DNA from 4 places in the Bradyrhizobium sp. USDA 4538 genome. Region 1 is predicted to be linked to each of the others. Evidence: predicted binding sites of a transcription regulator. Region 1 holds the regulator's gene; each other region holds the start of a gene.
The links. The regulator PhoB, encoded in region 1, activates phosphate uptake and scavenging genes when phosphate is short. The targets are predictions, from matches to a motif close to TGTCATNNANCTGTCAT.
Positions count from the first base shown of each region.

Region 2: a site for PhoB is predicted at 4,714-4,730, ahead of ppk2 (polyphosphate kinase 2). Genes of this name have one in related genera too.
Region 3: a site for PhoB is predicted at 2,944-2,960, ahead of J2R78_RS04555 (alkaline phosphatase). Genes of this name have one in related genera too.
Region 4: a site for PhoB is predicted at 3,218-3,234, ahead of phnC (phosphonate ABC transporter ATP-binding protein). Genes of this name have one in related genera too.

Region 1 is NZ_JALJZE010000001.1:4,526,463-4,533,893, forward strand. It holds gene pstA (phosphate ABC transporter permease PstA) at 1-822, shown strand, start outside; gene pstB (phosphate ABC transporter ATP-binding protein PstB) at 819-1,637, shown strand; gene phoU (phosphate signaling complex protein PhoU) at 1,744-2,460, shown strand; gene phoB (phosphate regulon transcriptional regulator PhoB) at 2,606-3,316, shown strand; gene J2R78_RS20390 (IS4 family transposase) at 3,549-4,634, opposite strand; gene J2R78_RS20395 (GcrA family cell cycle regulator) at 4,908-5,420, opposite strand; gene J2R78_RS20400 (aspartate aminotransferase family protein) at 5,909-7,117, shown strand; gene argF (ornithine carbamoyltransferase) at 7,117-7,431, shown strand, end outside.
Region 2 is NZ_JALJZE010000001.1:777,915-785,345, forward strand. It holds gene J2R78_RS03380 (transketolase) at 1-2,131, opposite strand, end outside; gene J2R78_RS03385 (Lrp/AsnC family transcriptional regulator) at 2,263-2,724, shown strand; gene J2R78_RS03390 (fumarylacetoacetate hydrolase family protein) at 3,465-4,637, opposite strand; gene ppk2 (polyphosphate kinase 2) at 4,885-5,748, shown strand; gene J2R78_RS03400 (DUF6294 family protein) at 5,902-6,324, shown strand; gene J2R78_RS03405 (transporter substrate-binding domain-containing protein) at 6,498-7,376, shown strand.
Region 3 is NZ_JALJZE010000001.1:1,040,835-1,048,265, reverse strand. It holds gene J2R78_RS04570 (indolepyruvate ferredoxin oxidoreductase family protein) at 1-1,124, shown strand, start outside; gene J2R78_RS04565 (hypothetical protein) at 1,364-1,795, shown strand; gene J2R78_RS04560 (IS5 family transposase) at 1,941-2,777, shown strand; gene J2R78_RS04555 (alkaline phosphatase) at 3,050-4,630, shown strand; gene J2R78_RS04550 (aldo/keto reductase) at 4,797-5,615, shown strand; gene J2R78_RS04545 (hypothetical protein) at 5,685-5,915, opposite strand; gene J2R78_RS04540 (amidohydrolase family protein) at 6,148-7,428, shown strand.
Region 4 is NZ_JALJZE010000001.1:1,068,398-1,075,828, reverse strand. It holds gene hemC (hydroxymethylbilane synthase) at 1-454, shown strand, start outside; gene J2R78_RS04695 (DUF1045 domain-containing protein) at 607-1,305, opposite strand; gene J2R78_RS04690 (alpha-D-ribose 1-methylphosphonate 5-triphosphate diphosphatase) at 1,315-2,487, opposite strand; gene J2R78_RS04685 (chloramphenicol acetyltransferase) at 2,484-3,149, opposite strand; gene phnC (phosphonate ABC transporter ATP-binding protein) at 3,361-4,176, shown strand; gene phnD (phosphonate ABC transporter substrate-binding protein) at 4,256-5,188, shown strand; gene phnE (phosphonate ABC transporter, permease protein PhnE) at 5,272-6,156, shown strand; gene phnE (phosphonate ABC transporter, permease protein PhnE) at 6,153-7,001, shown strand; gene phnF (phosphonate metabolism transcriptional regulator PhnF) at 7,137-7,431, opposite strand, start outside.

The DNA.
Region 1 (7,431 bases):
CGCCGCAGCGACATCGTCATCCGCGCACTCTGTGTCGGTGCGGCGCTGTTCGGCGTCACCTGGCTGGCGCTGATCCTGATCACGCTGCTCTATAACGGCCTTGCCGGCCTCAGCGTGCAGCTGTTCACCCAGAACACGCCGCCGCCCGGCTCGACCGAAGGCGGCCTGCTCAACGCCATCGTCGGCTCGGTCATCATGACCGTGATCGGCGTCGGCATCGGCGCGCCGCTTGGCCTGTTCGCCGGCACCTACCTCGCCGAATACGGCAAGCACGACAAGCTGACCTCGGTGATCCGCTTCATCAACGACATCCTGCTCAGCGCGCCCTCGATCATCATCGGCCTGTTCATCTATGGTGCGGTGGTGGTGCCGATGCGCGGCTTCTCAGCGATCGCAGGCAGTCTTGCGCTCGCGGTGATCGTGATCCCGGTCGTGCTGCGTACCACCGAGGACATGCTGCTCTTGGTGCCCAATCCGCTGCGCGAGGCCGCCTCCGCGCTCGGCCTGCCGCGTTCGCTGGTGATCAAGCGGATCGCTTATCGTGCCGCGCGATCGGGTCTGATCACCGGTGTGCTGCTGGCGACCGCCCGCGTCGCCGGCGAGACCGCGCCGCTGCTGTTCACCGCGCTGTCGAACCAGTTCTTCAGCCTGGATCTGACCAAGACGATGGCCAACCTGCCAGTGACCATCAACAACTTCGTGCAGAGCCCCTACGCCTACTGGAAAGAGCTGGCGTGGAGCGGCGCGCTGCTCATCACATTCACCGTGCTCGCGTTGAATATCGGCGCGCGTATCCTTGGTGCCGAAAGGGCCGCAAAATGACCGAGCTTTCCGTCTCCACGACTGCCGCAGGCCACATTCCCCAGGTTCCGCTGCCGGAAGCGCCGCCGAAAGTCACGGTGCGCAACCTCAACTTCTATTACGGCGAGCACCACGCGCTGAAGAACATCAACCTGACGCTCGGCACCAACCGCGTCACGGCGTTCATCGGCCCGTCCGGCTGCGGCAAGTCGACCCTGCTGCGCATCTTCAACCGGATGTACGACCTGTATCCGGGCCAGCGCGCGGTCGGCCAGCTGATGCTGGACCAGACCAACATTCTCGACCCCAAGCTCGACCTCAACTTGCTGCGCGCGCGGGTCGGCATGGTGTTCCAGAAGCCGACGCCGTTCCCGATGACGATCTACGAGAACATCGCCTTCGGCATCCGCCTCTACGAGAAGATCTCGAAGTCCGAGATGGACGACCGGGTCGAGAAGGCGCTGCGCGGCGGCGCGCTGTGGAACGAGGTCAAGGACAAGCTGAACGCCTCCGGCCTGTCGCTCTCCGGCGGCCAGCAGCAGCGCCTGTGCATCGCGCGCACCGTGGCGGTGCGCCCCGAGGTGATCCTGTTCGACGAGCCGTGCTCGGCGCTCGACCCGATCTCGACCGCCAAGGTCGAGGAACTGATCCAGGAGCTCTCCGAGGACTACACGATCGCGATCGTCACCCACAACATGCAGCAGGCGGCGCGCGTCTCCGACAAGACCGCCTTCATGTATCTCGGCGAGCTGATCGAGTTCGACGACACCAACAAGATCTTCACCTCACCGAGCGATCGGCGCACCCAGGACTACATCACCGGCCGGTTCGGTTGACCGGCGCATGATCCGGAAAAGTGGAAACCGGTTTTCCGATCAGGTCATGCTAAAATTCAGGACACGAAGCCATGATCCCCGGGATCATGGTTGAGGGAGACAAGCGATGGCTTCTGAACATACCGCCAAGGCATTCGACAGCGACCTGCAGGAGTTGACCCGCCTGGTCGCCGAGATGGGCGGCCTGGTCGAACGAATGATTACCGAGTCGGTCGACGCGCTGATCCGTCGCGACGTCGCGCTCGGCAAGCGCGTGGTCGCCGCCGACATCGAGATCGACAATCTGCAGCGCAACATCGAAGAGCGCGCGGTGCTGACGATCGCGCGCCGCCAGCCGATGGCGATCGACCTGCGTGAGATCGTCAGCGCGATGCGCGTCGCCACCGATCTCGAGCGGATCGGCGACCTCGCCAAGAACATGGGCAAGCGCGTCGCGGCGCTGGAGAGCGATTTCCAGCCGCTGAAGCTGATCCGCGGCCTCGAGCACATGACCGACCTCGTGCTGTCGCAGGTCAAGTCGGTGCTCGACGCCTATGCCGCGCACGACCTGCCGGCGGCGATGAACGTCTGGAAGGGCGACGAGGAGGTCGATGCGATCTGCACCTCGCTGTTCCGCGAACTGCTCACCTACATGATGGAAGATCCGCGCAACATCTCGTTCTGCATCCATCTGATGTTCTGCGCCAAGAACATCGAGCGGATCGGCGATCACGCCACCAATATCGCCGAGACCGTGTTCTACATGATCGAGGGCCAGCAGATCACCGACAAGCGCCCGAAGGGGGACATGACCACTTTTGCCACCACGGTGCCGGGCAACTGAGGCATGATCGGCAAGCACGGAACCGGCAAGAGCGAAACTGGATGATCCTCGCGACAAATCGTTTCCGCGGGGACTATGCTCAAGGAAGTAAGCGTTTCGGTTTGCGTCTGGGCAACGGATCACCACAGAGAAAGAACTTAGACCGATGAGCGCACGCATTCTGGTAGTCGAAGACGAGGAAGCGCTGACGACGCTGTTGCGCTACAATCTCGATGCGGAAGGCTACGATGTCGAGACGGTGGGGCGCGGCGACGATGCGGATACACGGCTGAAGGAGCGCGTTCCCGACCTCGTGGTGCTGGACTGGATGCTGCCGGGCCTGTCCGGCATCGAACTGTGCCGCCGCCTGCGGGCGCGGCCCGAGACCAAGCAGCTTCCGATCATCATGCTGACCGCGCGCGGCGAGGAAAGCGAGCGCGTGCGCGGGCTTGCCACCGGCGCGGACGATTACATCGTCAAGCCGTTCTCGGTGCCGGAGCTGCTGGCGCGGGTGAAGGGCCTCTTGCGCCGCGCCAGCCCGGAGCGGCTTGCGACCGTGCTGACCTATGGCGACATCGAGCTCGACCGCGAGAAGCGCCGCGTGGCGCGCTCGGGCCGTCCGATCGATCTCGGGCCGACCGAGTATCGCCTGCTCGAATTCTTCCTCGAGCATCCCGGCCGCGTGTTCAGCCGCGAGCAACTGCTCGACAGCGTCTGGGGCCGCGACATCTACATCGATGAGCGCACCGTCGACGTGCATATCGGCCGCCTGCGCAAGCTGCTCAATCCGGGCCGCGAGCAGGATCCGATCCGCACCGTGCGCGGCGCCGGCTACGCGCTCGACGACCGCTTTGCCAAGGCCGAGCCACAGCCGTAACGGCCATGCGGCATTCATAAACCGCAACACGGCGTCGTCCCGGCGCAAGCCCATAGGCGCTAAGATAGTTTGATCATAGTCTGATAGTGGCGCTTATGTCTGGGTGGCTCGCGTAGATGTCGCCGGAGAGCGTGACTGGCTCTGCAGAGTAGAGCGATTGCGGGCTGTGGAATGATCGCTTGCCGTAGCGAAGCTACGAGCTGGCGCAGCAGACGCCACGTCACTGGGTGGGTCAGGCGGCGTCGGCCAAGCGGGGAGAGTCTTCGAGTTCGTCGACGAGCGGCTCGAGCAATAGAATGATCAGCAGATGAGCGAGGATATGGGGTCTGGCGGACCGCTCGTCGGTTCCGGGAGGTCCCTTCAGGCCAATCAGGCTTTTCAGCCGCTTGAAGCCGAGCTCAATGCGCCATCGCAGCCGATAGAGGGCGAGGATATCTGCAGTCGTGAAGTCCTCTGGCCTGAGTGAGGTCACCAGGATCACCCAATCTGCGGCGTCAAGTGTTTGCCTGGAGAGCTGATGACCTCCCTTTTGTGCAGTCCGGCGCGCCTTGCGTCGCGCAGCCGCAGCAGCTTGCGCCGGCTTCTTCGCGGCAACCAGACGCACTGCGAGCGGCGGCGCACCTGACTTGCGCTTTATCCAAATCGGCCGATCGATCAGGCCACGCGCCGAGGCGTTGCGCAGTTCGGCAGTGAGGTCAACAAGATTACCTTCGGCATCGAGCCAGCGCGCGCTCTTCCAGCCGGCCCGGATCACGAAGTCCGCATCGGCATCGACGAGATGCGCCATGCGCTCCGGTTGCAGATAGGCGCGATCGGCAAGACGGATCTCACCGGCAACCGCCGGTATCCGATCCAGCGTCTCGCCCGCTCGCTGATCGGTCAGTTCGAAGTGACCAAAGCGCTCCTGCGGAAGATCGAACGCGCTATGGATACGCCACACTGCGTTCTTGTTCCTGCCGCTCGTCCCAGCCTTGGGGACCGTCGTGGCGTCAACAATACGGATCAGACGACCGCGGCTCGCCTTCGGCGCCGCGGCGGCAAGCGCCTGCTCGACCAAGATTGCCAGCCAATCTCCGCACTGACGTAAGCGATACAACAGAGCCACGTTGGAGATATCGACAAGCCCAACCGACGTGGCCCATGCCGCCGTCAACCGCAGCCCTTTCTCACCAAGGCAATAAGCCAAGATCAGGCGCAGCAAGTCGACCGCATTGCTGATCTCCCGCGGACGGACAAACGCCTTCGTCTTGCGCGCGCTAATGTTCAGAGCCTCGGCTCCGCCAAGTCGGGCGACAACGCGCGCCCAATCTTTGTTCACAAGCGATTCGTGTGCCATTCCATCTTGGAATCACAAGCGAATCCAAGGCGCAAATCCTATTTTAGCGCCTATGGGCGAAAGCCAGGACCCATACGCCGCGGCCAGTGCAATCGGCACGCGGCCAGACGGCTTTCTAACAACACGCATTAGTGGTTATGGGTCCCGGCTTTCGCCGGGACGACGCCGGTGATGTAATGGGCTACGCATCACACAAAAAAATCCCCGCTTTCGCGGGGATTTGTTTTTGAGGTCTTCCGTCGTTTTCCCGAGTGCTCACTTGATCTGCGGTTTCGCCGACGGCCGGCGGCGATCGGCGGCGGGCTGGTAGGCGACGCGCGAGTGATGCGCGCAATAGGGCAGGCCGGCGAGCGCCTTGCCGCCGCAGAAGAAGAATTCCGGGCTCGAGGGATCGCCGACCGGCCAATGACAGGTGGCCTCGTTGAGCTCCAGCAGCGAGAGCCGCTGGCTCATCGGCACCACATTGTCGTAGGAGATCGGATCGGGCTCCATCTCGACCTCGAAGGCGTGCGCCAGCGCGGTGTTGCCGCGAGAGACCGGACGCGCCACCCGCATCATGTGCTGGGCCGGGCGAGCCTTGCGCTGCCGCGGCGCGGCCGTGGAGGGTGCCTTGGCGCGGCCGGAGAGGCCGAGCCGATGCACTTTGCCGATCACGGCGTTTCGCGTCACATTGCCAAGTTCCGCCGCGATCTGGCTGGCCGACAGGCCGGACTCCCAGAGTTTCTTCAGCTGCTCGACGCGATCGTCGGACCAGGTCAATACAGTCATCGCATTCTTCCCTTCGCGTAGCGCCGGCCAATCATTGGAGCGGCGCTGCGAGCCAATCTGGACAAATATCCCTGCGGCCAGAATCCCTTAGCCCTCGCCGGGCACGGTGTTGCGCCCGAACGTTTACGCGAGACACAAAGGCTACTTAGAGGGTCCAGTACCGCCGCACGAGATGTCGTACCCGACAGGCCAAACGCTACAATATGGCGTGACTCTGGCGCAAGAGTCCGCGGCCGTGCGTCCACATGTTCCCACACAGTTAAGCATTGCCATGAGGCTTTTCCACCGCACCGGAATGCTCCAGATTGCGCTCGTTTCGCATTGCAGGAAGGCCACTTCGTGGCGATTGACACTTACCGACCGCAGCATAGAATGCCCGCCACGTGCCGCCCGCAAAGGCGGCCGTTTTGTTTTCCGAAGCTGGCCGTTGCTGCGCTGGCGTCAAGGCGCAGCGGCAATTGTCGGCTTAAAAACCGTCAGTGATCGCCATGACCAACGCTGCCACGTCGCATCTGCTCCCCGTCTTCGCCAGGGTCGATCTCGGCTTCGAGCGCGGCGAGGGCGCCTGGCTGATCGCAACCAACGGCGACCGCTATCTCGATTTCACCTCGGGCGTCGCGGTCAACGCGCTCGGGCACGCGCATCCGCATCTGGTCAAGGCGCTGCAGGAACAGGCGACCAAGCTCTGGCACATGTCGAACCTGTTCAAGAGCCCGGACGGCGAGGTGCTTGCCGCACGGCTGTGCGAGCAGAGCTTTGCCGACTTCGTGTTCTTCTGCAATTCCGGCGCCGAAGCGATGGAGGGCGTGATCAAGCTGGTCCGCCACTATCACTTCTCCAAGGGCCATGGCGAGCGCTACCGCATCATCACCTTCGAGGGCGCCTTCCACGGCCGCACGCTGGGCACGCTGGCGGCGACAGGCTCGGCGAAATATCTCGAAGGCTTCGGCCCGCCGATGGACGGCTTCGACCAGGTGCCGCATGGCGACATCGAGGCGGTGAAGAAGGCGATCGGCCCGCACACCGCCGGCATCCTGATCGAGCCGGTGCAGGGCGAGGGCGGCGTGCGCTCGGCGCCGCAGGCGTTCTTCAAGGCACTGCGCGCGCTGTGTGACGAGCACGGCCTGCTGCTCGCCTTCGACGAGGTGCAGACCGGCATGGGCCGCACCGGCGAGCTGTTCGCCTACAAGCGCACCGGCGTCACGCCGGACGTGATGTCGCTGGCCAAGGCGCTCGGCGGCGGTTTTCCGATCGGCGCGGTGCTGGCGACCGCGCAGGCTGCGGCCGGCATGGCGCCCGGCTCGCACGGCTCGACCTTCGGCGGCAATCCGCTCGCGGTCGCCGCCGCCAATGCCGTGCTCGACGTCATGCTGAAACCTGGCTTCTTCGAGCATGTGCAGAAGATGTCGCTGCTGCTCAAGCAGAAGCTCGCTTCCGTCGTCGACCGCTATCCCGGCGTGCTGTCGGAGGTGCGCGGCGAGGGCCTGTTGATCGGCGTCAAGGCGGTGGTGCCGTCGGGCGACCTGATCGCAGCGCTGCGCAACGAGAAGCTGCTCACTGTCGGCGCCGGCGACAATGTGGTGCGGTTCCTGGCGCCGCTGATCGTGACCGAGCCCGAGATCGACCAGTCGATCATCGCGCTCGAGCGCGCCTGCTCTGTGCTGTCGGCGGCGCAGCCGAAGAAGGCGGCTGGATAATGAGCAAGCCGGTCCGTCACTTCCTCGATATCAACGAGCTGCCGCTCGGCGAGCTGCGCAACATGCTGTCCGCCGGAGCCGCCATGAAGGCGAAGCTGAAGGCGCATGAGAAGGGCAGGAAGCCGCTCGAAGGCAAGACGCTGGCGATGATCTTCGAGCGCCCGTCGACCCGCACAAGGGTGTCGTTCGACGTCGGCATGCGCCAGCTCGGCGGTGAATCCATCATGCTGACCGGCGCCGAGATGCAGCTCGGCCGCGGCGAGACCATCGCCGACACCGCGCGCGTGCTGTCGCGCTATGTCGATGCGATCATG
Region 2 (7,431 bases), 3.7 Mb from region 1:
GCGCCAGCATGCGCTCGATATGACTCAAATGCTGCGCGCCGCGGCGGTCGCGGCGCAAATTCCGCGCGGCGGACCAACCCGCGTAGAGCCGGTCGGCGGAGGTGACCGCCAGCAGACCGACGTCGCGGTGGCTCTCGCCGATCAGGCCGACCGCCTCGATCGCCTCCGGCGCGACGGTGCCGGTATACGCAATGACGATGTCGCAGTTCGGGCCCGGCTTGCGCATCCAATAGGCGCCGTCGGTGATGTCGCGCTGCAGGTCCGGGGTCATGATCCGTTGCGGCTGCTCCAGCGTACGGGTCGAGAGTCGCAAGTAAACCGAACCACCCTCGGCACCCTCGCGCTGCATGTGGCCAAAGCCCCAGCCCATGATCACGGCAAGTTCATCGACGAAGGCCGGATCGAACGAGGCGAGCCCGTCCTGCCCGATCCCGATCAAGGGCGTCTTGATCGACTGATGCGCGCCGCCTTCCGGCGCCAGCGAGATGCCCGACGGCGTCGCCGCCACCATGAAGCGGGCATCCTGGTAGCAGGCATAGTTCAGCGCATCGAGGCCGCGTTCGATGAAGGGATCGTACAGCGTGCCGACCGGCAACAGCCGCGCGCCGTTGATCTGGTGCGACAGGCCGAGCGCCGACAGCATGATGAACAGATTCATCTCGGCGATGCCGAGCTCGAGGTGCTGTCCCTTCGGCGAATATTCCCAGGTGTAGGCGGACGGGATCTTCTCCTGCCGGAACAAGTCGTGGTTCTCCGCCTTCGCGAACAGGCCGCGGCGGTTGACCCAGGCGCCGAGATTGGTCGACACGGTGACATCGGGCGATGCGGTGACGATGCGCGAGGCGAGTTCGCTATCGCCGCGCGCCAGTTCGTGCAGCACGAGACCAAAACCCTGTTGCGTCGACATCTGCGCCGAGGCCTTGAAGGCCAGCCGTTCCGGCACGTCGATTTCTGGCGCCGACAGGCGGCGGCGCCCCTCGCGGTTGAACGGCGCCTCGGCCAGGAAGGCCTCGAGCTTCGCAGGCTCCTGCGAAAGGCCCTCGAACTTGTCCCACTCGTGGCCGGGGCGGATATTCTGCGCGGCGCGCCACTTCTCCATCTGGGCGACCGTCATCAGGCCGGCGTGGTTGTCCTTGTGGCCCTGCATCGGCAGGCCGACACCCTTGATGGTATAGGCGATGAAGCAGACCGGCCGATCATGGTCGATCGCCTCGAAGGCCTCGATCATGCTCGCCATATCGTGGCCGCCGAGGTTCGACATCAGCGCCAGCAACTCGTCATCGCTGCGGCGCTCGATCAGCGCCGACACCTCACCCTGGTCGCCAATGTCGTCGCGCAGATGCTTGCGGAACGCGGCGCCGCCCTGAAAGCAGAGCGCGGCGTACATCTGGTTCGGGCAGTTGTCGATCCAGCGCCGCAGCGCCTCGCCGCCGGGCTCGGCGAACGCCTCGAGCATCAGCTTGCCGTACTTCACGATCACCACGTCCCAGCCGAAGTTGCGGAACATGGTCTCGAACTTGGCCCACAGCCCCTCGCGCACCACGGCGTCGAGCGACTGCCTGTTGTAGTCGACCACCCACCAGGTGTTGCGCAGGCCGTGCTTCCAGCCTTCGAGCAACGCCTCGAAGATGTTGCCCTCGTCCATCTCGGCGTCGCCGACCAGCGCGATCATGCGGCCCTCAGGCCGGTCCTGCAGCCAGCCGTGCGCCTTGACGTAATCCTGCACCAGCGAGGCGAACAGCGTCTGCGCGACGCCGAGGCCGACCGAGCCGGTCGAGAAGTCGACGTCGTCGCTGTCCTTGGTGCGCGAGGGGTAGGACTGCGCGCCCTTGTAGCCGCGAAAATTCTCCAGCTTGTCGCGGGTCTGGTGGCCGAACAGATACTGGATGGCGTGGAACACCGGGCTCGCATGCGGCTTCACCGCGACGCGGTCCTGCGGGCGCAACACCGAGAAATAAAGCGCCGACATGATGTTGGCGAGCGAGGCCGACGAGGCCTGGTGGCCGCCGACCTTCAACCCGTCGGTAGAGGGCCGCACGTGATTGGCGTGATGGATGGTCCACGAGGACAGCCACAGCACCTTGCGGGCCAGGGCGGACAGCATGTCGAGGCGTTCAGGCGCGATTCCCATGGCAATGCTCCGGGCGATACGCCGGAATGTTACTGCCGCAGGCGTCGGCGAAAATCTCAATTCCACGCGACAGCACAGGAAAAATTGGGATAAATTCCCACGATCCAACTTCAACTGACGAGTTCATCCCAATGCCTGCCCTCGATGCCATCGACCGCAAGATCCTGAGTCTGCTCCAGACCGACAGCCGCATGACCATGCAGGAACTCGCCGACAAGGTCGGGTTGTCGGTGTCGCCTTGCCACCGCCGGGTCAAGCTGCTCGAGGAGCGCGGCGTGATCTCTCGCTACATCGCAACCGTCGACCAGAAGTCGATCGGGCTGCACGTCTCCGTCTTCATCTCGATCAAGCTGGCGCGGCAGAAGGAGGAAGACCTCAACCGCTTCGCGCGCGCGATCTCGAAATGGGACGAGGTGCTCGAATGCTACCTGATGACCGGCAACCGCGACTATCTGCTGCGCGTCGTCGCCGCCGACCTTTCCTCCTACGAGGCATTCCTGAAGAACAAGCTGACCCGGCTCGACGGCATCGCCTCCATCGAGTCGAGCTTTGCGCTGAGCCAGGTGAAGTATTCGACGGCGTTGCCGGTGTGAGGGCGTTGGTTGGTCACTCGAATGACGCCAACCCCACAGTGTCGTCCCGGCGAAGGCCGGGACCCATACGCCGCAGCAGTTGTTGTGAGAGGGACTCGCCGTTGCAGCATCGCTTAACAATTTGTATTTGGGGTTATGGGTCCCTGCTTTCGCAGGGACGACACTGAGTGTGTGAATCGTCCGAGCTTTGCATCTCGTTCCGTTTTGCAAAAGAGGCTTGCGCCGTCGGGCAACTCAGTGATTGCCGCTGGCGCCCTGCCCGGCTGGACGGCCTCGCCGCGACAACCAGGCTACGGCGCGATCCATATCCCAATCACGATGATGGCCAGTGAGACGGCAATGACCAGCATATCGGTGGTGAGCCAATCGGGCATTCCGTTTGATGGCTGCTCGCTCATGTCCGCGATTCCTTCTGTTCGCGTCGAGCCAATATGCTGGAGCGGACCGGCGCGAACGAGGATGAACTGGTTCACATAAAGCTAGGAAAAAGCGGCAAATTCCGCGTGTTTTAGCGCGCGCAAGTTGCGCCACACGGTCGATCTGCCGCGCAGGTTTCTGAACATGTTCGGCAACGCCGCCGCTTCGGCACAGTCACCATCGTCGTCGTTCAACGCGCTGCGAGAGGCGGCTGAACGTCACCGGATTGTCGGCGCAACCCGGCGCCGACCTGCCGCCACGCGACAGGCCGCACACGGCCGACGAAGCGGCCGAGGTGTGGACTCGCCGCCCCGTCCTGATCCTCACAGCACCTTGCGCTGTGCGAGGTTCTTCATCAGCGCACCGACGCCGAAGGTCCAGGGCTCGCATTCGTCGCTATTGCGCATCCGGTTGACCAGCTTGCCGAGCTGCGGTGCGGCGATGGTCACGATGTCGTCGCGCTTGTGGGTAAAGCCCTCGCCCTTGGCATCGCGATCCTTGACCGGCGCGAACATCGTGCCGAGGAACAGCGCAAATCCATCAGGATATTGATGCACGGGGCCGATGGTCTGGGCGACCAGATCGGTCGGGTCGCGGCTGATCTTGCTGATCGAGGAATGGCCCTCGAGCACGAAGCCGTCTGCGCCAGTCACGGTCAGGCCGACATCCATCTTCCTGACATCGTCGAGCGAGAAGGTCTGGTCGAATAGCCGGAGCAGCGGGCCGATCGCGCAGGAAGCGTTGTTGTCCTTGGCCTTCGACAGCAACAGCGCCGAGCGCCCCTCGAAGTCGCGCAGATTGACGTCGTTGCCCAGCGCGGCGCCGACGATCTTGCCGGCGGCGGAGACAACAAGCACGACCTCCGGCTCCGGATTATTCCAGGTCGACTTCGGATGCAGCCCGGCATCCATGCCTGATCCGACCGAGGACAGCGTCGGCGCCTTGGTGAACACTTCGGCGTCGGGACCGATGCCGACCTCGAGATACTGGCTCCAGGCATTCTGATCGATCAGCACCTGCTTCAGTTTCATCGCCTGCTCGGAGCCGGGCTTCAGCTTGGAGAGATCGTCGCCGACCAGGCGCACCACTTCCTTGCGGATCGCGTCCGCCGAGGACGGATTGCCGCGCGCCCGCTCCTCGATCACGCGCTCCAGCATCGAGATCGCGAAGGTGACGCCGGCGGCCTTCAGCACCTGGAGATCGACCGGCGCCAGCAGATGCGGCCTGGCCTTGTCGCGGCCGTCGGGCGGGGTGTTGGCGAGGATCGCCTCGAAATCGCCGATCCGCTCGCCGCCCGTGGCGCGCAGCGCGGCCGCGGGATCGCTTTCCTCGCAGAGCGCGCTCACCGTCGGGAACCGCGCCGTGACATCGAACACACCGTCTGCCCGCACCGCGACGACGGCCGGCCCGCCGGCCTGCGGCAACCAGACCCGCCCGACCAGCGTGCCGGCGGTGCCGTCCTCCGGCAGGACGTCTTTTGGCGTGAGCGAAATCATCGGCACATCTCCCTTTTTGGTTTTGTCGGCTTGTTAGCACAGTCCGCCCGGCGGCGTGAAACAGCGGTCACGGCATTGTCATAGAGGGGTAACATCGCCCGTCAATGCTGCCGTCCGATCCATCTAACACACTGAAAGACGGACCTTCATGACGACCTCAGCCCTCACCGACGAAGCCTCCCGGGATGAAGCCTTGCGGGACGAAGCCTTGCGGGATGAAGCCTTGCGCGCCCGCATCCATCAGGAGATGGCCGACAGCCTCGACGAGGAACTCGAGCTCGAGCTCGACGACATGAGGCTCGACGAGCTCGACCATGACGGCGCCGCCGGCAGGCCGTCGATCGACCGCAAGTTCTATTTCCGCGAATTGCTGCGGCTGCAGGGCGAACTGGTCAAGCTGCAGGATTGGGTGCAGCACGAGAAGAAGAAGGTCGTCGTGCTGTTCGAGGGCCGCGATTCCGCCGGCAAGGGCGGCGTGATCAAGCGCATCACCCAGCGGCTCAACCCGCGGGTCTGCCGGATCGCGGCGCTGCCGGCGCCGAACGAGCGCGAGCGCACGCAATGGTACTTCCAGCGCTATGTCTCGCATCTGCCGGCCGGCGGCGAGATCGTGCTGTTCGACCGCAGCTGGTACAACCGCGCCGGCGTCGAGAAGGTGATGGGGTTCTGCAGCGACGAGCAGTATGAGGAATTCTTCAACTCGGTGCCGGAATTCGAGCGCATGCTGATCCGCTCCGGCACCGTCCTCCTGAAATACTGGTTCTCGATCACCGACGAGGAACAGGCGTTCCGCTTCTCGATGCGGATCCAGGATCCGCTGAAGCAGTGGAAGCTGAGCCCGATGGACGTCGAGGCGCGGACCCGCTGGGAGCTCTACACCAAGGCCAAGGAAACGATGCTGGAACGCACGCACCTGCAGGACTCGCCGTGGTGGATCGTCGATGCAGTCGACAAGAAGCGCGCCCGGCTCAACTGCATCTCGCATCTCTTGAGCCAGATCCCCTATCAGGCGGTCACCCACCAGCCGGTGGTGCTGCCGCCGCGGGTGCGCAACCCGGACTATCACCGCGGCCCGATCCCGCAGGAGATGTACGTGCCGGGACGATATTGATTCTGGGCACGAGCACGCTCTGTCCTCCCCCGCTTACGGGGGAGGATCACTAAATCGCGATTGCAGATTGTGAGGCAGCTCACTGGTCCTTTTGCGCCCTCCCTTTAAACCAGAGGTTGCTCGCAATTCGCGGGCTAGAAGGAGGCGTACGCTATGTTGAAAGAACATCTTGAAAGCAAAAGCTCGGCGACCGACCAGCCAGAAAGCTATAAGGGTGTTGCGACACATGCTATCCAAACCCTTGACCTTAGTTGGAGCGCGCCTATTCGTTACGGCGATTGCAAGCTGTCCGGCTTCTTGAACGGCACCCTGAACAACGGCCCCACTCTCAGGCTTCGTTCTGACGGAACAGCAGAATTGCTGGCAAAATTTTTCTCGACCGACGACGGTGATGTTTGGGTTATCGATCGTCTCGTTCTTTTGGACATTCACGGGACGGTGCTTTTTCAATTTCCACACCTTTCAAGCCCAGAAACCCAGACAGACAACCAAGTGCTCGATTGGGTAGCCGAACTGAGCTTCCCCGCCGTTTTCTTTTCTTCGGTCACAGGGGCGAACATGACCTATCGTTGCTAACCCCTAAGGGCGCGGTTCGCGGCTTATTCGACCTCCCCCACAAGCGGGAGAGGTGAAGTCCGGCACGTAGGCGACCGCGCCCTCGCCTTGCCTACCAATGGTGCAGACGCGCGCACTTGCTGGCACCGGGTACCGACGCTAGGCTTCCCCCGATCTGGTGCAGGGAGGCCCGCTTGACTCAATCCGACGACATCAAAATCTCCGAAGATCGCCGCGACGCGCTGCGCTATGCGCTCGGGATCGGCGGCGGCGCGGCGCTCGCGGCCGCGATGGCAACGCCGGCCTCGGCGCAGACGCCGGCCGACAACACGCTGGATCGCATCCGGGCCAACAAGGTGCTGCGGATCGCGGTGCTGCCGGGCGAGCTGCCCTATTTCAACAAGGACCTTGCCTCGGGCACCTGGTCCGGCTTCTCGATCGAGATGGCCAACGATCTGGCCAAACTGCTCGACGTCAAGCTGGAATATGTCGAGTCGACCTACGGCAATTCAATCCTCGATCTGCAGGCCAACAAGATCGACCTCGGCTTCGCGCTCAACCCGACGCCGCAGCGCGCGCTGGTGGTCGATTTCACCAATCTGGTGTTCCCGCATCCGTTCGGCGCGATGCTGAAGAAGGGGCTGGAAGCCAAGACCTGGGCCGACATCAACAAGCCCGAGGTCAAGATCGCTGTCGACGTCGGCTCGGCCAACGAGGCGGTGGCGCGCCGCTTTGCGCCGAACGCCACCATCAAGTCGCTGAAGTCGCGCGACGAGGTGATGCTGGAAATGTCGTCGGGTCGCGTCGACTGCGTGGTCAACGCGCTGGTGCTCGGGCTGACCGCGATCGCCAAGAATCCGAACCTCGGCACCTACAAGATCCTGGCCTCGCCGTCGGTGACGATCGCGAGCGGCACGGCGGTACGGCGCGAAGCCGACAAGCGCTGGCGCGATTTTCTCTCGGTTTGGATCGACTACAACCGCGGCATCGGCCAGATGCGCGAATGGTTCGTCAAGGGCCTCGGCCTTGCCGGCGTCAAGCCCGAGGATGTACCGGTGGAGTTGAGTATCTGAGGCGATTGCCGAGACGGCAGTGATCTCCCTCTCCCGCTTGCGGGGAGGGCCGGGG
Region 3 (7,431 bases), 3.5 Mb from region 1:
CGCCGGGCAATGCCAACCTGATCCTCGGCTGCGACCTCGTCGTCGCCACCAGCGTGCCGGCCCTGAGCCGCGCCGAGCGCGGCGTCACCCGCGCCGTCGTCAACGCCGATCTCCTGCCGACCGCGAGCTTCGTGATCGATCCCGATATCGACTTTGAAGCCAGCTCGATGCGCGATGCGCTGAACGGCGCGGTGACGCCTGGCGATCTCGACATCCTCGACGCCACCGGGCTTGCCACGGCGCTGATGGGCGACAGCATCGCCACCAACGCCTTCATGCTCGGCTTCGCGTTCCAGCGCGGCGCGATCCCGCTGTCGCTGGAAGCGATCCTGAAGGCGATCGAGCTCAACGGCGCCGCGATCGAGATGAACAAGACCGCGTTCTCGTGGGGCCGGCTCGCCGCGCATGATCTGCAACGCGTGGTCAGCGCCGCACGCTTCAAGAGCGCCGGCGCCGCGCCGGCAAAGAAGACGCTGGACGAGGCGATCGCGTTCCGCGCCAAATTCCTCACCGACTATCAGGATGCGGCCTACGCCAAGCGCTATCTCGACGACGTCGCATGCGTCCGCACCGCCGAAGCGGCCGCCGCGCCTGGCTCGCAGGACCTGACCGAAGCCTTCGCAAAGGGCTTGTTCAAGCTGATGGCCTACAAGGACGAATACGAGGTCGCGCGGCTCTATTCCGATGGCGAGTTCAGCAAGGCCTTGAGGGAACAATTCCAAGGCAATTCCGGCTTGAAGGTCTTGCTGGCGCCGCCGCTGCTGGCCCAGCGCGATCCCGTCACCGGGCGGCTGCAGAAGCGTGAATTCGGTCCGTGGATCTTCACGGCGTTCGGCATGCTCGCAAGGCTGAAGGGCCTGCGCGGTACCGCCTTCGACATCTTCGGCTATACCGCCGAGCGCAAGATGGAGCGCGCATTGCCGGTCGAGTATTCGGCGATGATCCTGCGTCACCTCGACGGCAGGAAGCCGCTCGACTTGCCGCGCCTCGTGGCGCTGGCGAAGGCTGCGGAGCTCGTGCGTGGTTATGGCCACATCAAGGAGGGCAACGTCGCCCGCTACCGCACCGAATGCGCGCGGCTGGAGCGCGCGATCGGCCAGCCGCTGGCGCAGGCGGCCGAATAGGGCAGAGCGTTTTCGAGCGAAGTGGCCACCGGTTCGCGTTAAGAAAACGCGTCAGAACAAGAATCTGGAGTCACGTTCCGATAGCATCGGAACGGAAAGGGCTCCAGGTGGCGACTAGGGAACTTTCCACGGACGCCTTGGTTGACCGGTAACCCTGCTCGCGACCAGCGGCTGGATTCGCGCGGCCGGGGCTCCTACATGATGGGTGTTCTGTTCGAGTGATTTCAGGAGGCCGTTTGATGGTCCTGAAAAACGCTTTTGTTGCAACCGTTTGTACCGCGTGCCTGGCTTGGGGCGGCGTGGCGTTGGCTGACGAGTATCGCCCCAGCGAGTTCTTCAGCCTCGATCTTTCACGCGCAGTGTTGTCGCCGAAGCCGCTTGGCCCGCCGGCGCAGTTCGAGCCCGTTCCGGTCGAGGCGAAGACCGACCATGGCCCCGATCAGCATGCGAATGTCGAGCCGCAGGTCGAGGAGCCGAAAGTCGCGCCGAAGAAGGCCGTGCGGACCACCAGGGTGACCGCGCCGCACGAGAAGAAGCGCGCGGAAGCGCGCGTGCCCGCCCGCGCCAAGCTCGCGCGCCGGCACTCGAACCCGCTCGATGCGGAGGCCCGCGACACACGGATCCAGACCTGGCCGTGCCGCACCGGCGGCATCTGCAACTGGCATCGGTGAGGCGGCTCGGCGGTCTCACGCCGACTTGCGCGCGCGTTCGCACCAATATCAAATCCGTCATCCTGAGAGCCTGACTGAAAAATGAGTGAGTGATCTCAGTGGGGTGTGATTCCATCGGATTTGCAGAGATTCGAGGGAGAGCACGATGCCCTGGACCAAGATCACTCGGGAGCAATATCGGCGGGACGATCTGCGTTATGCAAGCGATATGACCGATGCGGAGTGGGCGCTGATCAGACGCCTGTTGCCGCGAGCGAACCGGCGCGGCCGGCCGCGTAAGACGGAGCTGCGTCGTGTGATCGAAGCGATCCTCTATATCGTTTCGACCGGCTGCCAGTGGCGGGCGTTGCCGCAGGAGTTCCCGCCCTATTCGACGGTGCAGGGCTATTTTTATAGATGGCGGGATACAGGCCGGTGGCAGAGGATTGTCAGCGTGCTTGTCCGACGGGCGCGAAAAAAGCTTGGACGGACACCGAAGCCGACGGCAGCCGTGATCGACAGTCAAAGTGCGCCGACCACCCAAGCTGGCGGACCGCGCGGCTACGATGCAGGCAAGCGCATCTACGGCCGCAAGCGGCATATCGTGACGGATACCAATGGCCTCCTCCTCGGGGTTCATGTTCATCCGGCCAACGTTCAGGACTGCCATGGCGCCGTACCGCTGCTGAAGAACGTGCGGATGAACTTCCCCCGGCTGCGCCACGTCTTTGCCGACCGGATCTACCGCGGAAATCAACTCCTCGACGCGCTCTCAGACTGCGGTCCATGGACTGTCGAGATCGTCGAGCGGCCTCAAGGCGTCAAAGGCTTCCAGCTTCTGCCGAGGCGGTGGGTGGTTGAACGCACATTCGCTTGGTTCGGCAGATGCCGCCGCCTCGCCAAGGACTTCGAGGCGACGGTGGCAACCGAAGCTGCCTGGCTGCTGATTGCACACATCAGGCTCCTGACCCGCAGACTCGCGGCTGCAGCTAAGGTTGGGTGACTTATGAGTCAGACTCTGAGGAGGCCGCGAAGCGGCCGTCTCGAAGGATGAATCGGCCACGAACGGGGGCCGTTCATCCTTCGAGACGCGCGTTCCGCGCTCCTCAGGATGACGGATTTGGCTGAGTGCTTAGCACTCCAAACTTTTCCGATTTCCATCTCCCCCGAGTCATCCCGCCGTCGCAAAACCGTCGGCGGAGAGTCAAGAAACCGTAAGGCCGGAGTCAAGGAGCGCAGGCAAAACCTTCGTTGCGATTCGACGAAGGTTATTCGATGCCGACTGCGAACTCCGCGAGGCGGCGTGGCCTCACCCGGCGCCAGCTTCTGGTGCGCTCGGCGTCGACCGCGGCGCTGGCGGGATTCGGCGCGCTGGCAAGACCGTATCTGAGCCGCACCGCGGATCGGCCCGCGATTGCGGGCATCCAGTCCGGCGACGTGGCAAGCGATTCCGCTGTCATCTGGGCGCGCGCCGATCGCGCCGCGCGGATGCACATCGAATGCGCCGCGGTCGAAAGCTTCGCCAGCATCCTGCGCACCGTGTCCGCCGATGCGCTGCCCGAGCGCGACTTCACCGCCAAGCTGCTGCTCGACGGCCTGCCGCCGGGCCAGGACCTGTTCTATCGCGTGCGCTTCGAGGACCGCGACGGCACATCAGGCGAAAGCCGGGTCGGCCATTTCCGAACCGCGCCGGCCGACCGGCGTCCCGTCTCGTTCGTCTGGTCCGGCGACGTCGTCGGGCAGGGCTGGGGCATCGACCCCGCGCGCGGCGGCTTGCGCAGCTACCGCACCATGCTGGACGAGCGTCCGGACTTCTTCATCCATTCCGGCGATCACATCTACGCCGATTGCACGGTGCCGTCGGAGCAGAAACTCCCCAACGGTGAGATCTGGCGCAACATCGTCACCGAGGAGAAATCCGCCGTCGCGCAGAGCCTCGATCAGTTTCGCGGCAACTACAAATACAACTGGCTCGACGACAATTTCCGCGCCTTCCACGCCGAGGTGCCGATGTTCGCGCAGTGGGACGACCACGAGGTGGCCGACGACTGGTCGCCGCTCGGCACCACCGATGCGACCGGCTATGAGGCGGACGGCAGCTCGCGCCTGGTGGCACGGGCACGCCGCGCCTTCCACGAATTCATGCCGATGGGGCTGATGCCGGAGCGCGATGGCCGCGTCTACCGCAAGATTCCCTACGGGCCGCTGCTCGACGTCTTCATCATCGACATGCGTTCCTATCGCGATTCCAGCTGGAATAAGCAGGGCGATCCGGACCAGGCCTGCATCCTCGGCCAGAGCCAGCTCGCCTGGCTGAAGCGGGAGCTGGTGGCGTCGGATGCTGTCTGGAAGGTGATCGCGGCGGATCTGCCGATCGGCCTCGTCAGCCTCGATGCGGTCGCGCTCGGCGACGGCCCGCCTGCGCGGCGCGAGCACGAGATCGCCGATCTGTTGTCCTTCATGAAGCGCGCCGGGGTCCGCAACACGGTCTGGCTCACCGCCGACATGCACTACACCGCCGCGCATCACTATGATCCGAATCGCGCGGTGTTCCAGGAGTTCGAGCCGTTCTGGGAGTTCGTCTCCGGCCCGCTGCATGCCGGCACCTGGTCGCCGGGCGAACTCGACAACACGTTTGGCCCGAAGGCGATGTACCAGAAGGGCTGCTCGGCCGAACAGGGCGACAATCTCGCGCCGTGCTTCGGGCTGCAATTCTTCGGCCGCGTCGACATCGACGGCAAGACCGGCGTGATGACGGTGACGCTGAAGGACGTCGACAACCACGATCTCTGGTCGGTCGATATCGAGCCGCGGCCGGACGCGCGGCCCGGCCAGATCATGGCGCAGCACATCTAGCGCCGTCTCTGATCCGTCGCGACATCTTGATTGCCGGCGTCTTGCCCGAGGGGCCGGTTTGCGGGCAGACTGCGTGTCGGCAGTCCTGCCAATTTCATTCCCACGAAACGATTTGCTGGCGTGAGGTCGTCGATGGCATCGGCTTCCCACGCGTCAGGAGCTATCCATGGAAAATCTGCAGACACAGGGCATCAGCCTTCCGCAGCTCGGGCTCGGCACCTTCCGCATGCAGGGCGATACCTGCCGCGCGGCGGTCGAGAGCGCGCTTGGGCTCGGCTATCGGCATATCGACACAGCCGAGATGTACGGCAATGAAGAGGCGATCGGGGCGGCGATCGCTGCCTCGAATGTCGCGCGCACGGACCTGCACGTGACCACCAAGGTCTGGCACGAGAACCTGGCGCCGGATGCGATCCGGACAGCGTTCGACGCCAGCCTGAAGAAGCTGCGGCTCGATCACGTCGATCTCTATCTGGTGCACTGGCCGTCGCGGAGCATGAAGCTGCCTGCCATCTTCGAGACGCTGATGAAGCTGAGGGAGGAAGGCCGGACCCGCGCGATCGGCGTCGCCAATTTCACCACCGCGCTGCTCAAGACCGTGGTCGAGGACATCAAGGCGCCGATCGCCTGCAACCAGATCGAATATCACGCGATGCTGGACCAGACGCCGGTGCGCAAATATCTCGCCGCGAAATCGATCCCGCTGGTGGCCTATTGTCCGCTCGCCCAGGGCCGCTTCGCCACCGACGAGACGCTGGCGAAAATCTGCAGCAAGCATGATGCGACCGCAGCACAGGTGGCGCTGAAATGGCTGCTCGATCAGGATGGCGTGGCGGCCATTCCGAAAGCCTCGCGCGCCGAAAGCCAAAAGGCCAATCTCGACGCACTGAAGGTCAAGCTCGACGACGCGGACCGCAAGGCGATTGCGGCGCTGCCCAAGGACATGCGCTGCGTCAATCCGGGGTTTGCGCCGGCGTGGGATTGAGGCCGCTGGCCCTGAGGAAGCAGAAAAGAAAATGGCTCCGTGAGGAGCCATTTTCCGTTGTGTCGGTCCTTAGTAGTGATGACGCTTGATGATCACCGTCCGGTCATGGCCGTGATGCCAGCCATGATGCCAACCGCGATGCCAGCCACGGTCATGGCGCATTTCGGCGCGTGCGCCCCAGCCGCGGTCCCAGTGATGATGACCGCCATGTCTGATCACGACCGTCTCGGCGCTCGCGATCGACGGAACGGCCACCGCAAGCGCACCAACCGCCGCGAGAACAAAGCCAATCTTTTTCATCTCATCCTCCTCAAATAAGCGAAGAGAAAACCGTACGGAGATTGAAACGTTCCGCAGGAATCAGAGGAGTTTTCTGAACGCTTGTTCAGCAACTGCCTCGAACGCTGCTGCCGTCGCGTGTTGGTGCGCACAACCGATGAGCGAGCGCACGGGCGGCTTTCCCGGCCTTGCCTAACCGCTGCGTCCGACGCATCATCGCGCCATAAAAATCAATGTTCGGGGGGACGTTGCCATGAGCGAATTTTCACGCCGGGATTTTTTGAAAGTGACGGGATCGGCCGCTGCCGCAGCCATCGCGAGGCCGGCCGCTGCGGCGATGGGGCCGGACGACAAGTTCGACCTCGTGATCAAGAACGGCGATGTCATCGATCCCAGCCAGTCGCTGCGCGGCAAGCGCGACATCGGCATCCGCTGGGGCATCATCGAGGCGATCGAAGACGAGATCCCGGCTGCTCGCGCCGCCAGGACCATTGACGCGTCGGGCAAGCTCGTGATGCCGGGTCTGGTCGATCTGCACTGCCACGTCTACCCGTACGGATCGGCGATCGGCATTCCCGCCGACGAGCTGGTGCAATTCCAGGGCACCACGACGGTCGTCTCGGCGGGCGACGCCGGCGTCAACAACCTCGCGGCGCTGCGGCGCTTCATCGTCGCGCAATCGCGGGCGCGGATCTACGCCTTCGTCCACATCGCCAACAACGGCCTGTCGGCATTCCCGGTGGCCGAGCTCTACAACATCGACAACGCCCAGGTCGAAGCCTGCGCGATGGCGCTGGCCGAGAACCCCGACTTCCTGATCGGGGTCAAGGTGCGGATGTCGGAAAACGTCATCTTCAAGCACGGCCTCGAGCCGCTGAAGCGCGGCATCCAGGCCTGCGAGATGTGCGGCTGGCCGGCGCGGATGATGGTACATATCGGCGGCGTCGAGACCAGGGAGCTGATGTCCGACATCCTCGATCTGCTGCGGCCGGGCGATATCCTGACCCACGCCTATTCCGGCGCGCCGAACATGTCCGGCGCTTTCACCAATATCGTCCAGGAGGGCAAGCTGTTGCCGGCGGCGCTCGCGGCCAAGCAGCGCGGCGTGCTGTTCGACGTTGGCCATGGCGGCGGCAGCTTCGATTTCACGGTGGCCGAAGTCGCGATCCCCGCCGGCTGCGCGCCCGATACGATCTCCTCCGACATCCACGTCTTCTCGGGCAACTCGCCCGGCATTCCGTTCCTGCCGAACGTGATGAGCAAGTTCCTGGCGATGGGCTCGTCGCTGGATCAGGTGGTGGCGATGGCGACCTCGGCGCCGGCGCGGATCATCAACCGGACCCCGAAGGTCGGCACGCTGCAGCGTGGCGCGCCCGGCGACGTCGCGATCATGGATCTCGTCGAAGGCCCGGTCTCCTTCGTCGATACCCGCAACAACAAGCGCGACGGCAATCTGCTGCTGAAGCCGGTGCAGACCGTGGTCAACGGCGTGCCGTTCGGCCGGCCCTATCAGGCGCCGTTCTCGGTGAGGTAGGCG
Region 4 (7,431 bases), 3.5 Mb from region 1:
CGTGGGGCCGGCGGATGCGCTGGTGATGGCGCGCTCGGGCCTGGAGCGCATCGGCATGACCGCGCGCATCGCGCATGATTTCTCGGTCGGCGAGATGCTGCCGGCGGTCGGCCAGGGCATTGTCGCGGTGGAATGCGTCGAGACCGACTGGGCGACGCGTGCGCGGCTTGCCGGGATCGACAACGTGCCGTCGCGGCTTGCGGCCGAGGCCGAGCGCGAGGTGCTGTGGGTGCTCAACGGTCATTGCAATTCGCCGATCGCGGGCCACGCCACGCTCGCGGGAGCCGAGATGACGCTGCGCGCCTCCGTGCTCGACGAGGCCGGCGCCGGCTTCATCGAGGTGACGCGGCGCGGACCGGCGGATCGGCCGTGCGAACTCGGCCGCGCCGTGGGCATGGAGCTGCTGGAGAAGGGCGCCGCCGAGATCATCGCCCGCACCCGGATCGACGAATAGCGATATCCATCCCACGTCGTCCCGGCGAAAGCCGGGACCCATAACCACGAATGTTGGTTGTGGGACGATGCTGGGACCGCAGCTCGCTTGAACAACTACCGACGGTGGTTATGGGTCCCGGCTTTCGCCGGGACGACACCGGTGTGTGAGGCCTAATCCCGATCAGCTCGCAATGGCCAGCTGCCGATGATGCGGAAGCGCGATCCGCTGTCGGTCTGCTTGAACAGCGCGATGCGGTCGATTGCGAGCCGCGTGAGGTCGACCGCCGCGAACCGTATGCGCAGCTGCGCCACGATCGGGCCGCGCCGCTCGTCGCTCAGCCGCCCTGTCAGCGTCATGTGGAAGCGGAACTCCTCCATGACGTAGGGATAGCCCCAGCGGTCGAGATAGTCGCACTGCCGCGCGGTGAGTTTCTCTGGCCTGCGGCGCGCGCGATCTTCCGGCGTCAGCGGCGCGCGGAACGCGTCGAATTCGGTGACGCAATCGGCGGCAAGCTGCTGCAGGTCGTCCGAGCGGTTGGCCGGGATCACCGCGATGAAGCCGCTGATCGCATCGACCACCGGTTCGATCACCGGAATGCGCCGCGCGCGGCCGGCGAAGGCGGCACAGGCATCGAGAAGCTCGGCCTCGCTTCGACCGTCGGCGAGCGCGGTGGGCGCTTTCAGCGTGGCGTGGAATCCATACTTGCGCGGATCTTCGGTGATCTCGCGCCAGTCCGGCGTGACGCCCTCGGGAAACGGCAGGTCGTCGCCCGACACCGCATCGTAACCGAGCAGTGTCGAACCGAAGTGGTGCAGGACGCTGTCGGGTGACGGCGCATAATAGATCGCGTAGCGCGGAGTGCTGGCCATGGGACTGGGCTACGCCGCCGCAACCGTCTTGCGCGGCGCGAGTGAATGAACGAGGCAGCTCGCGTCCGCCAGATGCACCAGCCGTCCGGCCGCTATTACGGCGATAATGCGCGGCCGCAGCGGCGCCTTGTCGTCGACGACGATGATGTCGGCACGGCGGCCCGCGGCGAGCACGCCGCGATCGGCGAGCCCGGCCGCGCGGGCCGGCGCCGACGAGATCAGGTCCCAGGCCCTGGCGAGCGGCAGGATGCCATCGGCGACGAGGCGGAACGCCGCGAGCAGCTGCGCCGGATAGTAATAGTCCGACGCCAGCACCGAGCAGAGGCCCTGTGCGATCATGTCGGATGCCTTGGTCCAGCCGGTATGGCTGCCGCCGCGCACCACATTGGGCGCGCCGAACACGATGAAGTCGTCCGCCGCCGCAGCGTCGCGCGCGGTCTCCTCGTTGACAGGGAATTCGGCGATCGTGGCGCCCAGCGCGCGAAACTCCTGGCGCATCGCCGGGCTGTTGTCGTCGTGCGACAGCATGCGGATATCGGCCGCGCGCGCGGCGGCGGCCAGTCGCGCGATCGAGGCGGGCACCTCGGGGCGGCGCGCCACGATCCGGTCGAGCATGTCGTTGACGGCCTCGACGGAGAGCCCGGAGCGCTCGGCCAGCTGGTTGCGCTTCTTCGGCTTGACGTTGCTATGGTCGTTGAAGGCGAACAGATCGATGCGGCCTTCACCGAGCCATTGAATGATCTCGGCCTCGGCCTCGAGATTGTGGGTCTCGTGACGCAGGTGGAGGCGGGTGTCGGCGGCGAGCTGCGGCCGCAGCGCCTCGATCGCATCGAGTAGCTTGCGCGCATTCTCCGCGCTGCGCAGGCCGGGCTCCCACGACCAGGTCGTGCCGTGGAACACGGTGGTGATGCCGTTGGCGATCGCCTGCCGGTCGCTGTCGATCAGCGCCACGTCGGTCGGGAAGTCGACGCCGGGGCGCGGCATCATCTGCCGCTCGAACGCATCGCCGTGCAGGTCGATGATGCCGGGCAGCACCAGCAGGCCACTGGCATCGATGTGAAGCGCGGCGCGACCCTGCTCGGCGTCGAGCGCGCCGATGTCGCGACCAGCGGTCCGCAGCGAGGTCTCGACCAAGGCGCCGTCAACCAGCGTGCGCCCGCCCTCGATGAAAATGTCCGTCACGATGCGGCGCTCCGTTGTTTGTTCTGTGATTGGGATACGGCCTCGGCCTCGTACTTGTCGAGGAATTCCTCGACCGCGAGCTTGCGAAAGTCGGGCAGGACGCGGCGGAGCGTCTCGTGATCCCAGTCCCACCATGCGAGCGCGGCGAGGCGGTCGGCGATCGTCTCGGAGAAGCGCCGCTTCACGGGCCGCGCCGGATTACCGGCAACGATGGTGTATGCGGGAACGTCCTTGGTCACGATCGCGCCGGCAGCGACGACAGCGCCGGTTCCGATGTTCCGTCCTGGTAACAGGATCGCACCGTGCCCGATCCAGACGTCATGGCCGATATGCACGTGATGCGCACGTCGCCAGTTGAAGAAGTCGGTGTCGTCGCTCTCTCCGGGGAAATACGCGCTGGCGCGGTAGGTGAAATGCGCTTGAGTCGCGCGATGCATCGGGTGGTTGCCGGGGTTGATGCGGGTCATCGCCGCGATCGAGCAAAACTTGCCGATCGAGGTGTAGGTGATCTGGCTGTCGTTCACGACGTAGGAATAGTCATCCATGCTGACTTCGAGCAGGATCGTGCGCGCGCCGACCTCGGTATATTTGCCGAGCCTGCTCTCACGGACCGACGCGGTCGGGTCGACGGTCGGCACAACCGAGAGTGTTTTTCCGGCCATCAGGGCCTCCGCAAATCTTCAAGAATCTTGGGCTTCCGGGGGATGCGCGCTCGTCATCGGGATGCTTGATGACAACATCATGACGTTGCGATGACGGCAAGGGAGCGACAAGGGAGGGGTGTGGACGATCGCCGCACCGCAGCGCTGTCGTCACATAACTGTAAAACGCCGGGGATAGCGATGGCCCAACGAGGCGCGGTTGGAGCATTACATGCTGGTGGTGGAAGGTTTGACGTGCCGTTTCGGCACGAAAGCCGCAGTCGACAACGCGTCCTTTTCGATCGCGCCCGGCAGCTTTGTCGGCGTGATCGGCCGCTCCGGTGCCGGCAAGTCGACGCTGCTGCGGATGATCAACCGTCTCGCCGATCCGACCTCCGGCCGTATCCTGTTCGAAGGCACCGACGTCACCGCGTTGCGCGGCAAGGAACTGCGGCGGTGGCGCGCGCGCTCGGCGATGATCTTCCAGCAGTTCAATCTGGTCGGCCGCCTTGATGTGCTGACCAACGTGCTGATGGGCCGACTGGCCCAGATTCCGTCATGGCGCTCGCTGGCGCAGGTCTGGCCGGAGCAGGACAGGGCGCTCGCACTGTCGGCGCTCGAGCAATTCGACATCGCCCAGCTGGCGGCACAGCGCGCCGACCAGCTCTCCGGCGGCCAGCAGCAACGCGTCGCGATCGCCCGCGCGCTGGTGCAGGAGCCCGACATCATTCTCGCCGACGAGCCGATCGCCTCGCTCGATCCGCGCAACACCAAGATCGTGATGGACGCGCTGCTGCGCATCAACAAGCATTTCGGCATCACGGTGCTTTGCAATCTGCACTCGCTCGACCTGGCGCGGACCTATTGCGACCGCCTGGTCGGCATGGCCGCAGGTCGCGTGGTGTTCGATGGCGCCCCCGCGGCGCTCACCGACCATATCGCCCGCGAGCTCTATGACCTCGAGGCCAATGACGTCATCGGCGCAGCACCGCTGCCCGCGCCCGACGGTGCAACTGCGCCGGCACTCGGCACCGCAGCCGCGGCCTGAGCGTCGCGCATTTTTCAATCTGGGAGGCCGGGCATTTTGCCCGGCCAACAGGTGCAACTACAACAAAAGAGGGGTAGTCATGTTCACTCGTCGCATCATTCTGGCTGGCGCCGCCGCGCTGGCATTTGCCGGTTCGGCCTCCGCGCAGGACTGGAAGGCAAAGTATCCGGAGCTCACCTTCGCGGTGGTGCCGGCCGAGAACGCCTCCGGCGTCACCGAGCGCTGGACGCCGTTCGTGGCGTATCTGTCGAAGGAGCTCGGCGTGAAGGTCACACTGCGCATCGCCAACGACTACGCGGCCGTCATCGAAGGCCAGCGCGCCGGCAACATCCAGATCGCCAGCTACGGCTCGGCCTCGTTCTCTCGCGCGCGCTTGACCGGCGTCAAGACCGACGCGTTCGCCAACGATATGAACGCCGACGGTTCGACCGGCTATTACTCGGTGTTCTTCGTCAAGGCGTCGAGCCCGTACAAGACCGTCGAGGACCTGAAGGGCAAGAATCTCGGCCTGGTCGATCCGAACTCGACGTCCGGCAACAACGTGCCGCGCTTCGAACTGAACAAGATGGGCATCGCGAACGCCGAAGGCTTTTTCGGCAAGGTCGTGTTCACCGGCAGCCACGAGAACGCCGTCCTGGCGCTGTCGCAGGGAACCGTTGATGTGGCCGCTAACCAGTGGACCAACGAGGACGATTCCACGCTCGCCCAGATGCTGACCAAGGGCATGCTGAAGAATGCCGACGGCTCGGCGATGAAGAAGGATGATTTCCGCATCATCCACAAGTCGGCGCTGATCATCAACGGCCCCTATGCGTACAACACCGATCTTCCGGAGGACCTGAAGGCCGCGATCGCAAAGGCCTTCTTCGACGCCCCGACCAAGGACAAGGCCGCCTTCGACCGTCTGTCCGACGGTCAGAAGAAGGGCTTCCATCCCGCCACCACCAAGGATTGGGACGGCACCATCGAGCTGATCAAGTTCGTCGACGGTTTGCGAAAGAAGGCGAGCTGATCGCACGCCTGACGTCACGAGGGTCGGGCGTATAGCCCGGCCCTTTCTCTCCACTCAACTCCGAACCGGACTGGCACGCGTCGATGGCGACCGCCGTATCCATTCTTCCAGCGCAGCAACTGGCGACGCTGGAGGACGCCTACCGCAAGTCCGTCGCACGCAAGCGGTTGAAGGCCGCGCTGGCAACGGCGGCATTCTGTGCGGTGCTGGTGATCGCGGCGTTCGGCGCGGAAGTGAACCTGCGCACGCTGTTCACCTATTTCGGCAATTTCGTCAGCTATTTCGATCGCATCCTGACGCTGGATTCCGGCGCGCGGGTCTGGACCGATCCCGCCGAATGGTTCTGGGGTTGGCATAAGTGGCTGAAGATGCTCGGCGAGACGATCCTGATCAGCTATGTCGGCACGCTGACGGGTGCGGTGCTCGCCTTCGCGCTCAATTTCTTCGCGGCCCAGAATACGTCGCCGGGCCCATGGGTACGTTTCACGATCCGCCGCCTGCTGGAATTCGCGCGCACCGTCCCCGGCATCGTGTTCGCGCTGATCTTCGTGATCGCGTTCGGCCTCGGGCCGATGGCCGGCGTGCTGGCGATCGCGATCCACACCACCGGGGCGCTCGGCAAGCTGTTCGCCGAGATCGTCGAGAATGCCGACATGAAGCCGGTCGAGGGCATCCGCTCCACCGGCGCGAGCTGGCTGTCCTGCATGCGCTTTGCCGTGCTGCCGCAGGTCTCGGCCGGCTATGCCAGCTATGCGCTGCTGCGCTTCGAGATCAACGTCCGCGAGGCGTCGGTGATGGGCTTCGTCGGCGCCGGCGGCATCGGCCAGGAGCTGGTGGTCGCGATCCGCAAGTTCTACTATTCCGACGTCAGCGCCATCCTCATCACCATCATCGTCACCGTCTTCATCATCGACATCTCGACCGGCTGGCTGCGCGGCCGGCTGTTCGGCAAGGAGACCCGTCGATGAGCCAGATGCCGAGGCCGGACACCGCGGAACTGCGCGCGAAGTACCCCGACGTCTTCGAACGTCCCACATCGGCACGGCTGGCGATGCCGGCCATGATCGTGGCGGCGCTCGCGATCTTCGTGTTCGGACTGGTTGATCTCGATTTCTCGCCGTCCAGGCTGATCGCGGGCCTCGGCCAGCTCGGCTGGATCACCATGCTGATGCTCCCGCCGAATCCGGGCTCGTCGTTCCCGCTCTACATGCAGGCGCTCGGCGAGACGCTGTCGATCGCGGTGCTCGGCACCACGCTTGCCGCGGTTTTGGCACTCCCGGTCAGCCTGCTGGCGGCGCGCAACATCATCCCCTCGAACCTGATCCGCTTTCCGGTGCGCCGCTTCCTGGACTCGATCCGCGGCGTCGATACGCTGATCTGGGCGCTGGTCTGGATCAACGTCGTCGGCCTCGGTCCGTTCGCCGGCGTGCTGGCGATCATGGTGTCGGACTTCGGTGCGTTCGGAAAGCTGTTCTCGGAGGCGATCGAGGCCGCGGATCGCAAGCAGGTCGAGGGTATCCGCGCGTCCGGCGGCAATGCGCTGCACGAGATTCGCTTCGGCCTGCTGCCGCAGGTGTTGCCCGTGATCGCCGGGCAGGTGCTCTACTTCATCGAGTCGAACACGCGTTCGGCGACCATCATCGGCATCGTCGGCGCGGGCGGCATCGGCTTGCAGCTTGCCGAACAGATCCGCGTGCTGGAATGGCAGAAAGTATCGTTCCTGATCCTGATGATCCTGATCGCGGTTGCCGCGATCGACTTCATCTCGAGCAAGCTGCGCTTTGCGATCATCGGGCAAAGGGCGGTGGTATAGAAAGTTACCTCGCCCCGGGGAGAGGTCGGATTGCGCAGCAATCCGGGTGAGGGGTGTTTCCCCGCACTCATATTTATCCGCTTTGTGGAGGCGGCCCCTCTCCCCGCAAGAGCGGGGCGAGGGAGCAGAAGCACGTCAGCCGTTCTCGACCAGAAACTCCACGCGCTCGGCGGCGAAGCGCGAGCGCTTGGTCACCAGCGGCTGGTCCAGCATGTCGACGTCGGTGGCGTCGACCACCAGCACCGGCCGTCCCAGCGGCAGGTCGAGCCGCGCGGCGTCGGTCGCATCGACGATCGCCGCGGTGATCCGGGTCGAGGCGCGGTGGTAGTCCTTGACGCCGTAATGCCCGAGCAGCTTCGTCATCGAGCGGACGTTGGCGAACACGCTGCCGGCATCGGGAAACCGCTCGGCCGACAGCCAGGTGGTGGAG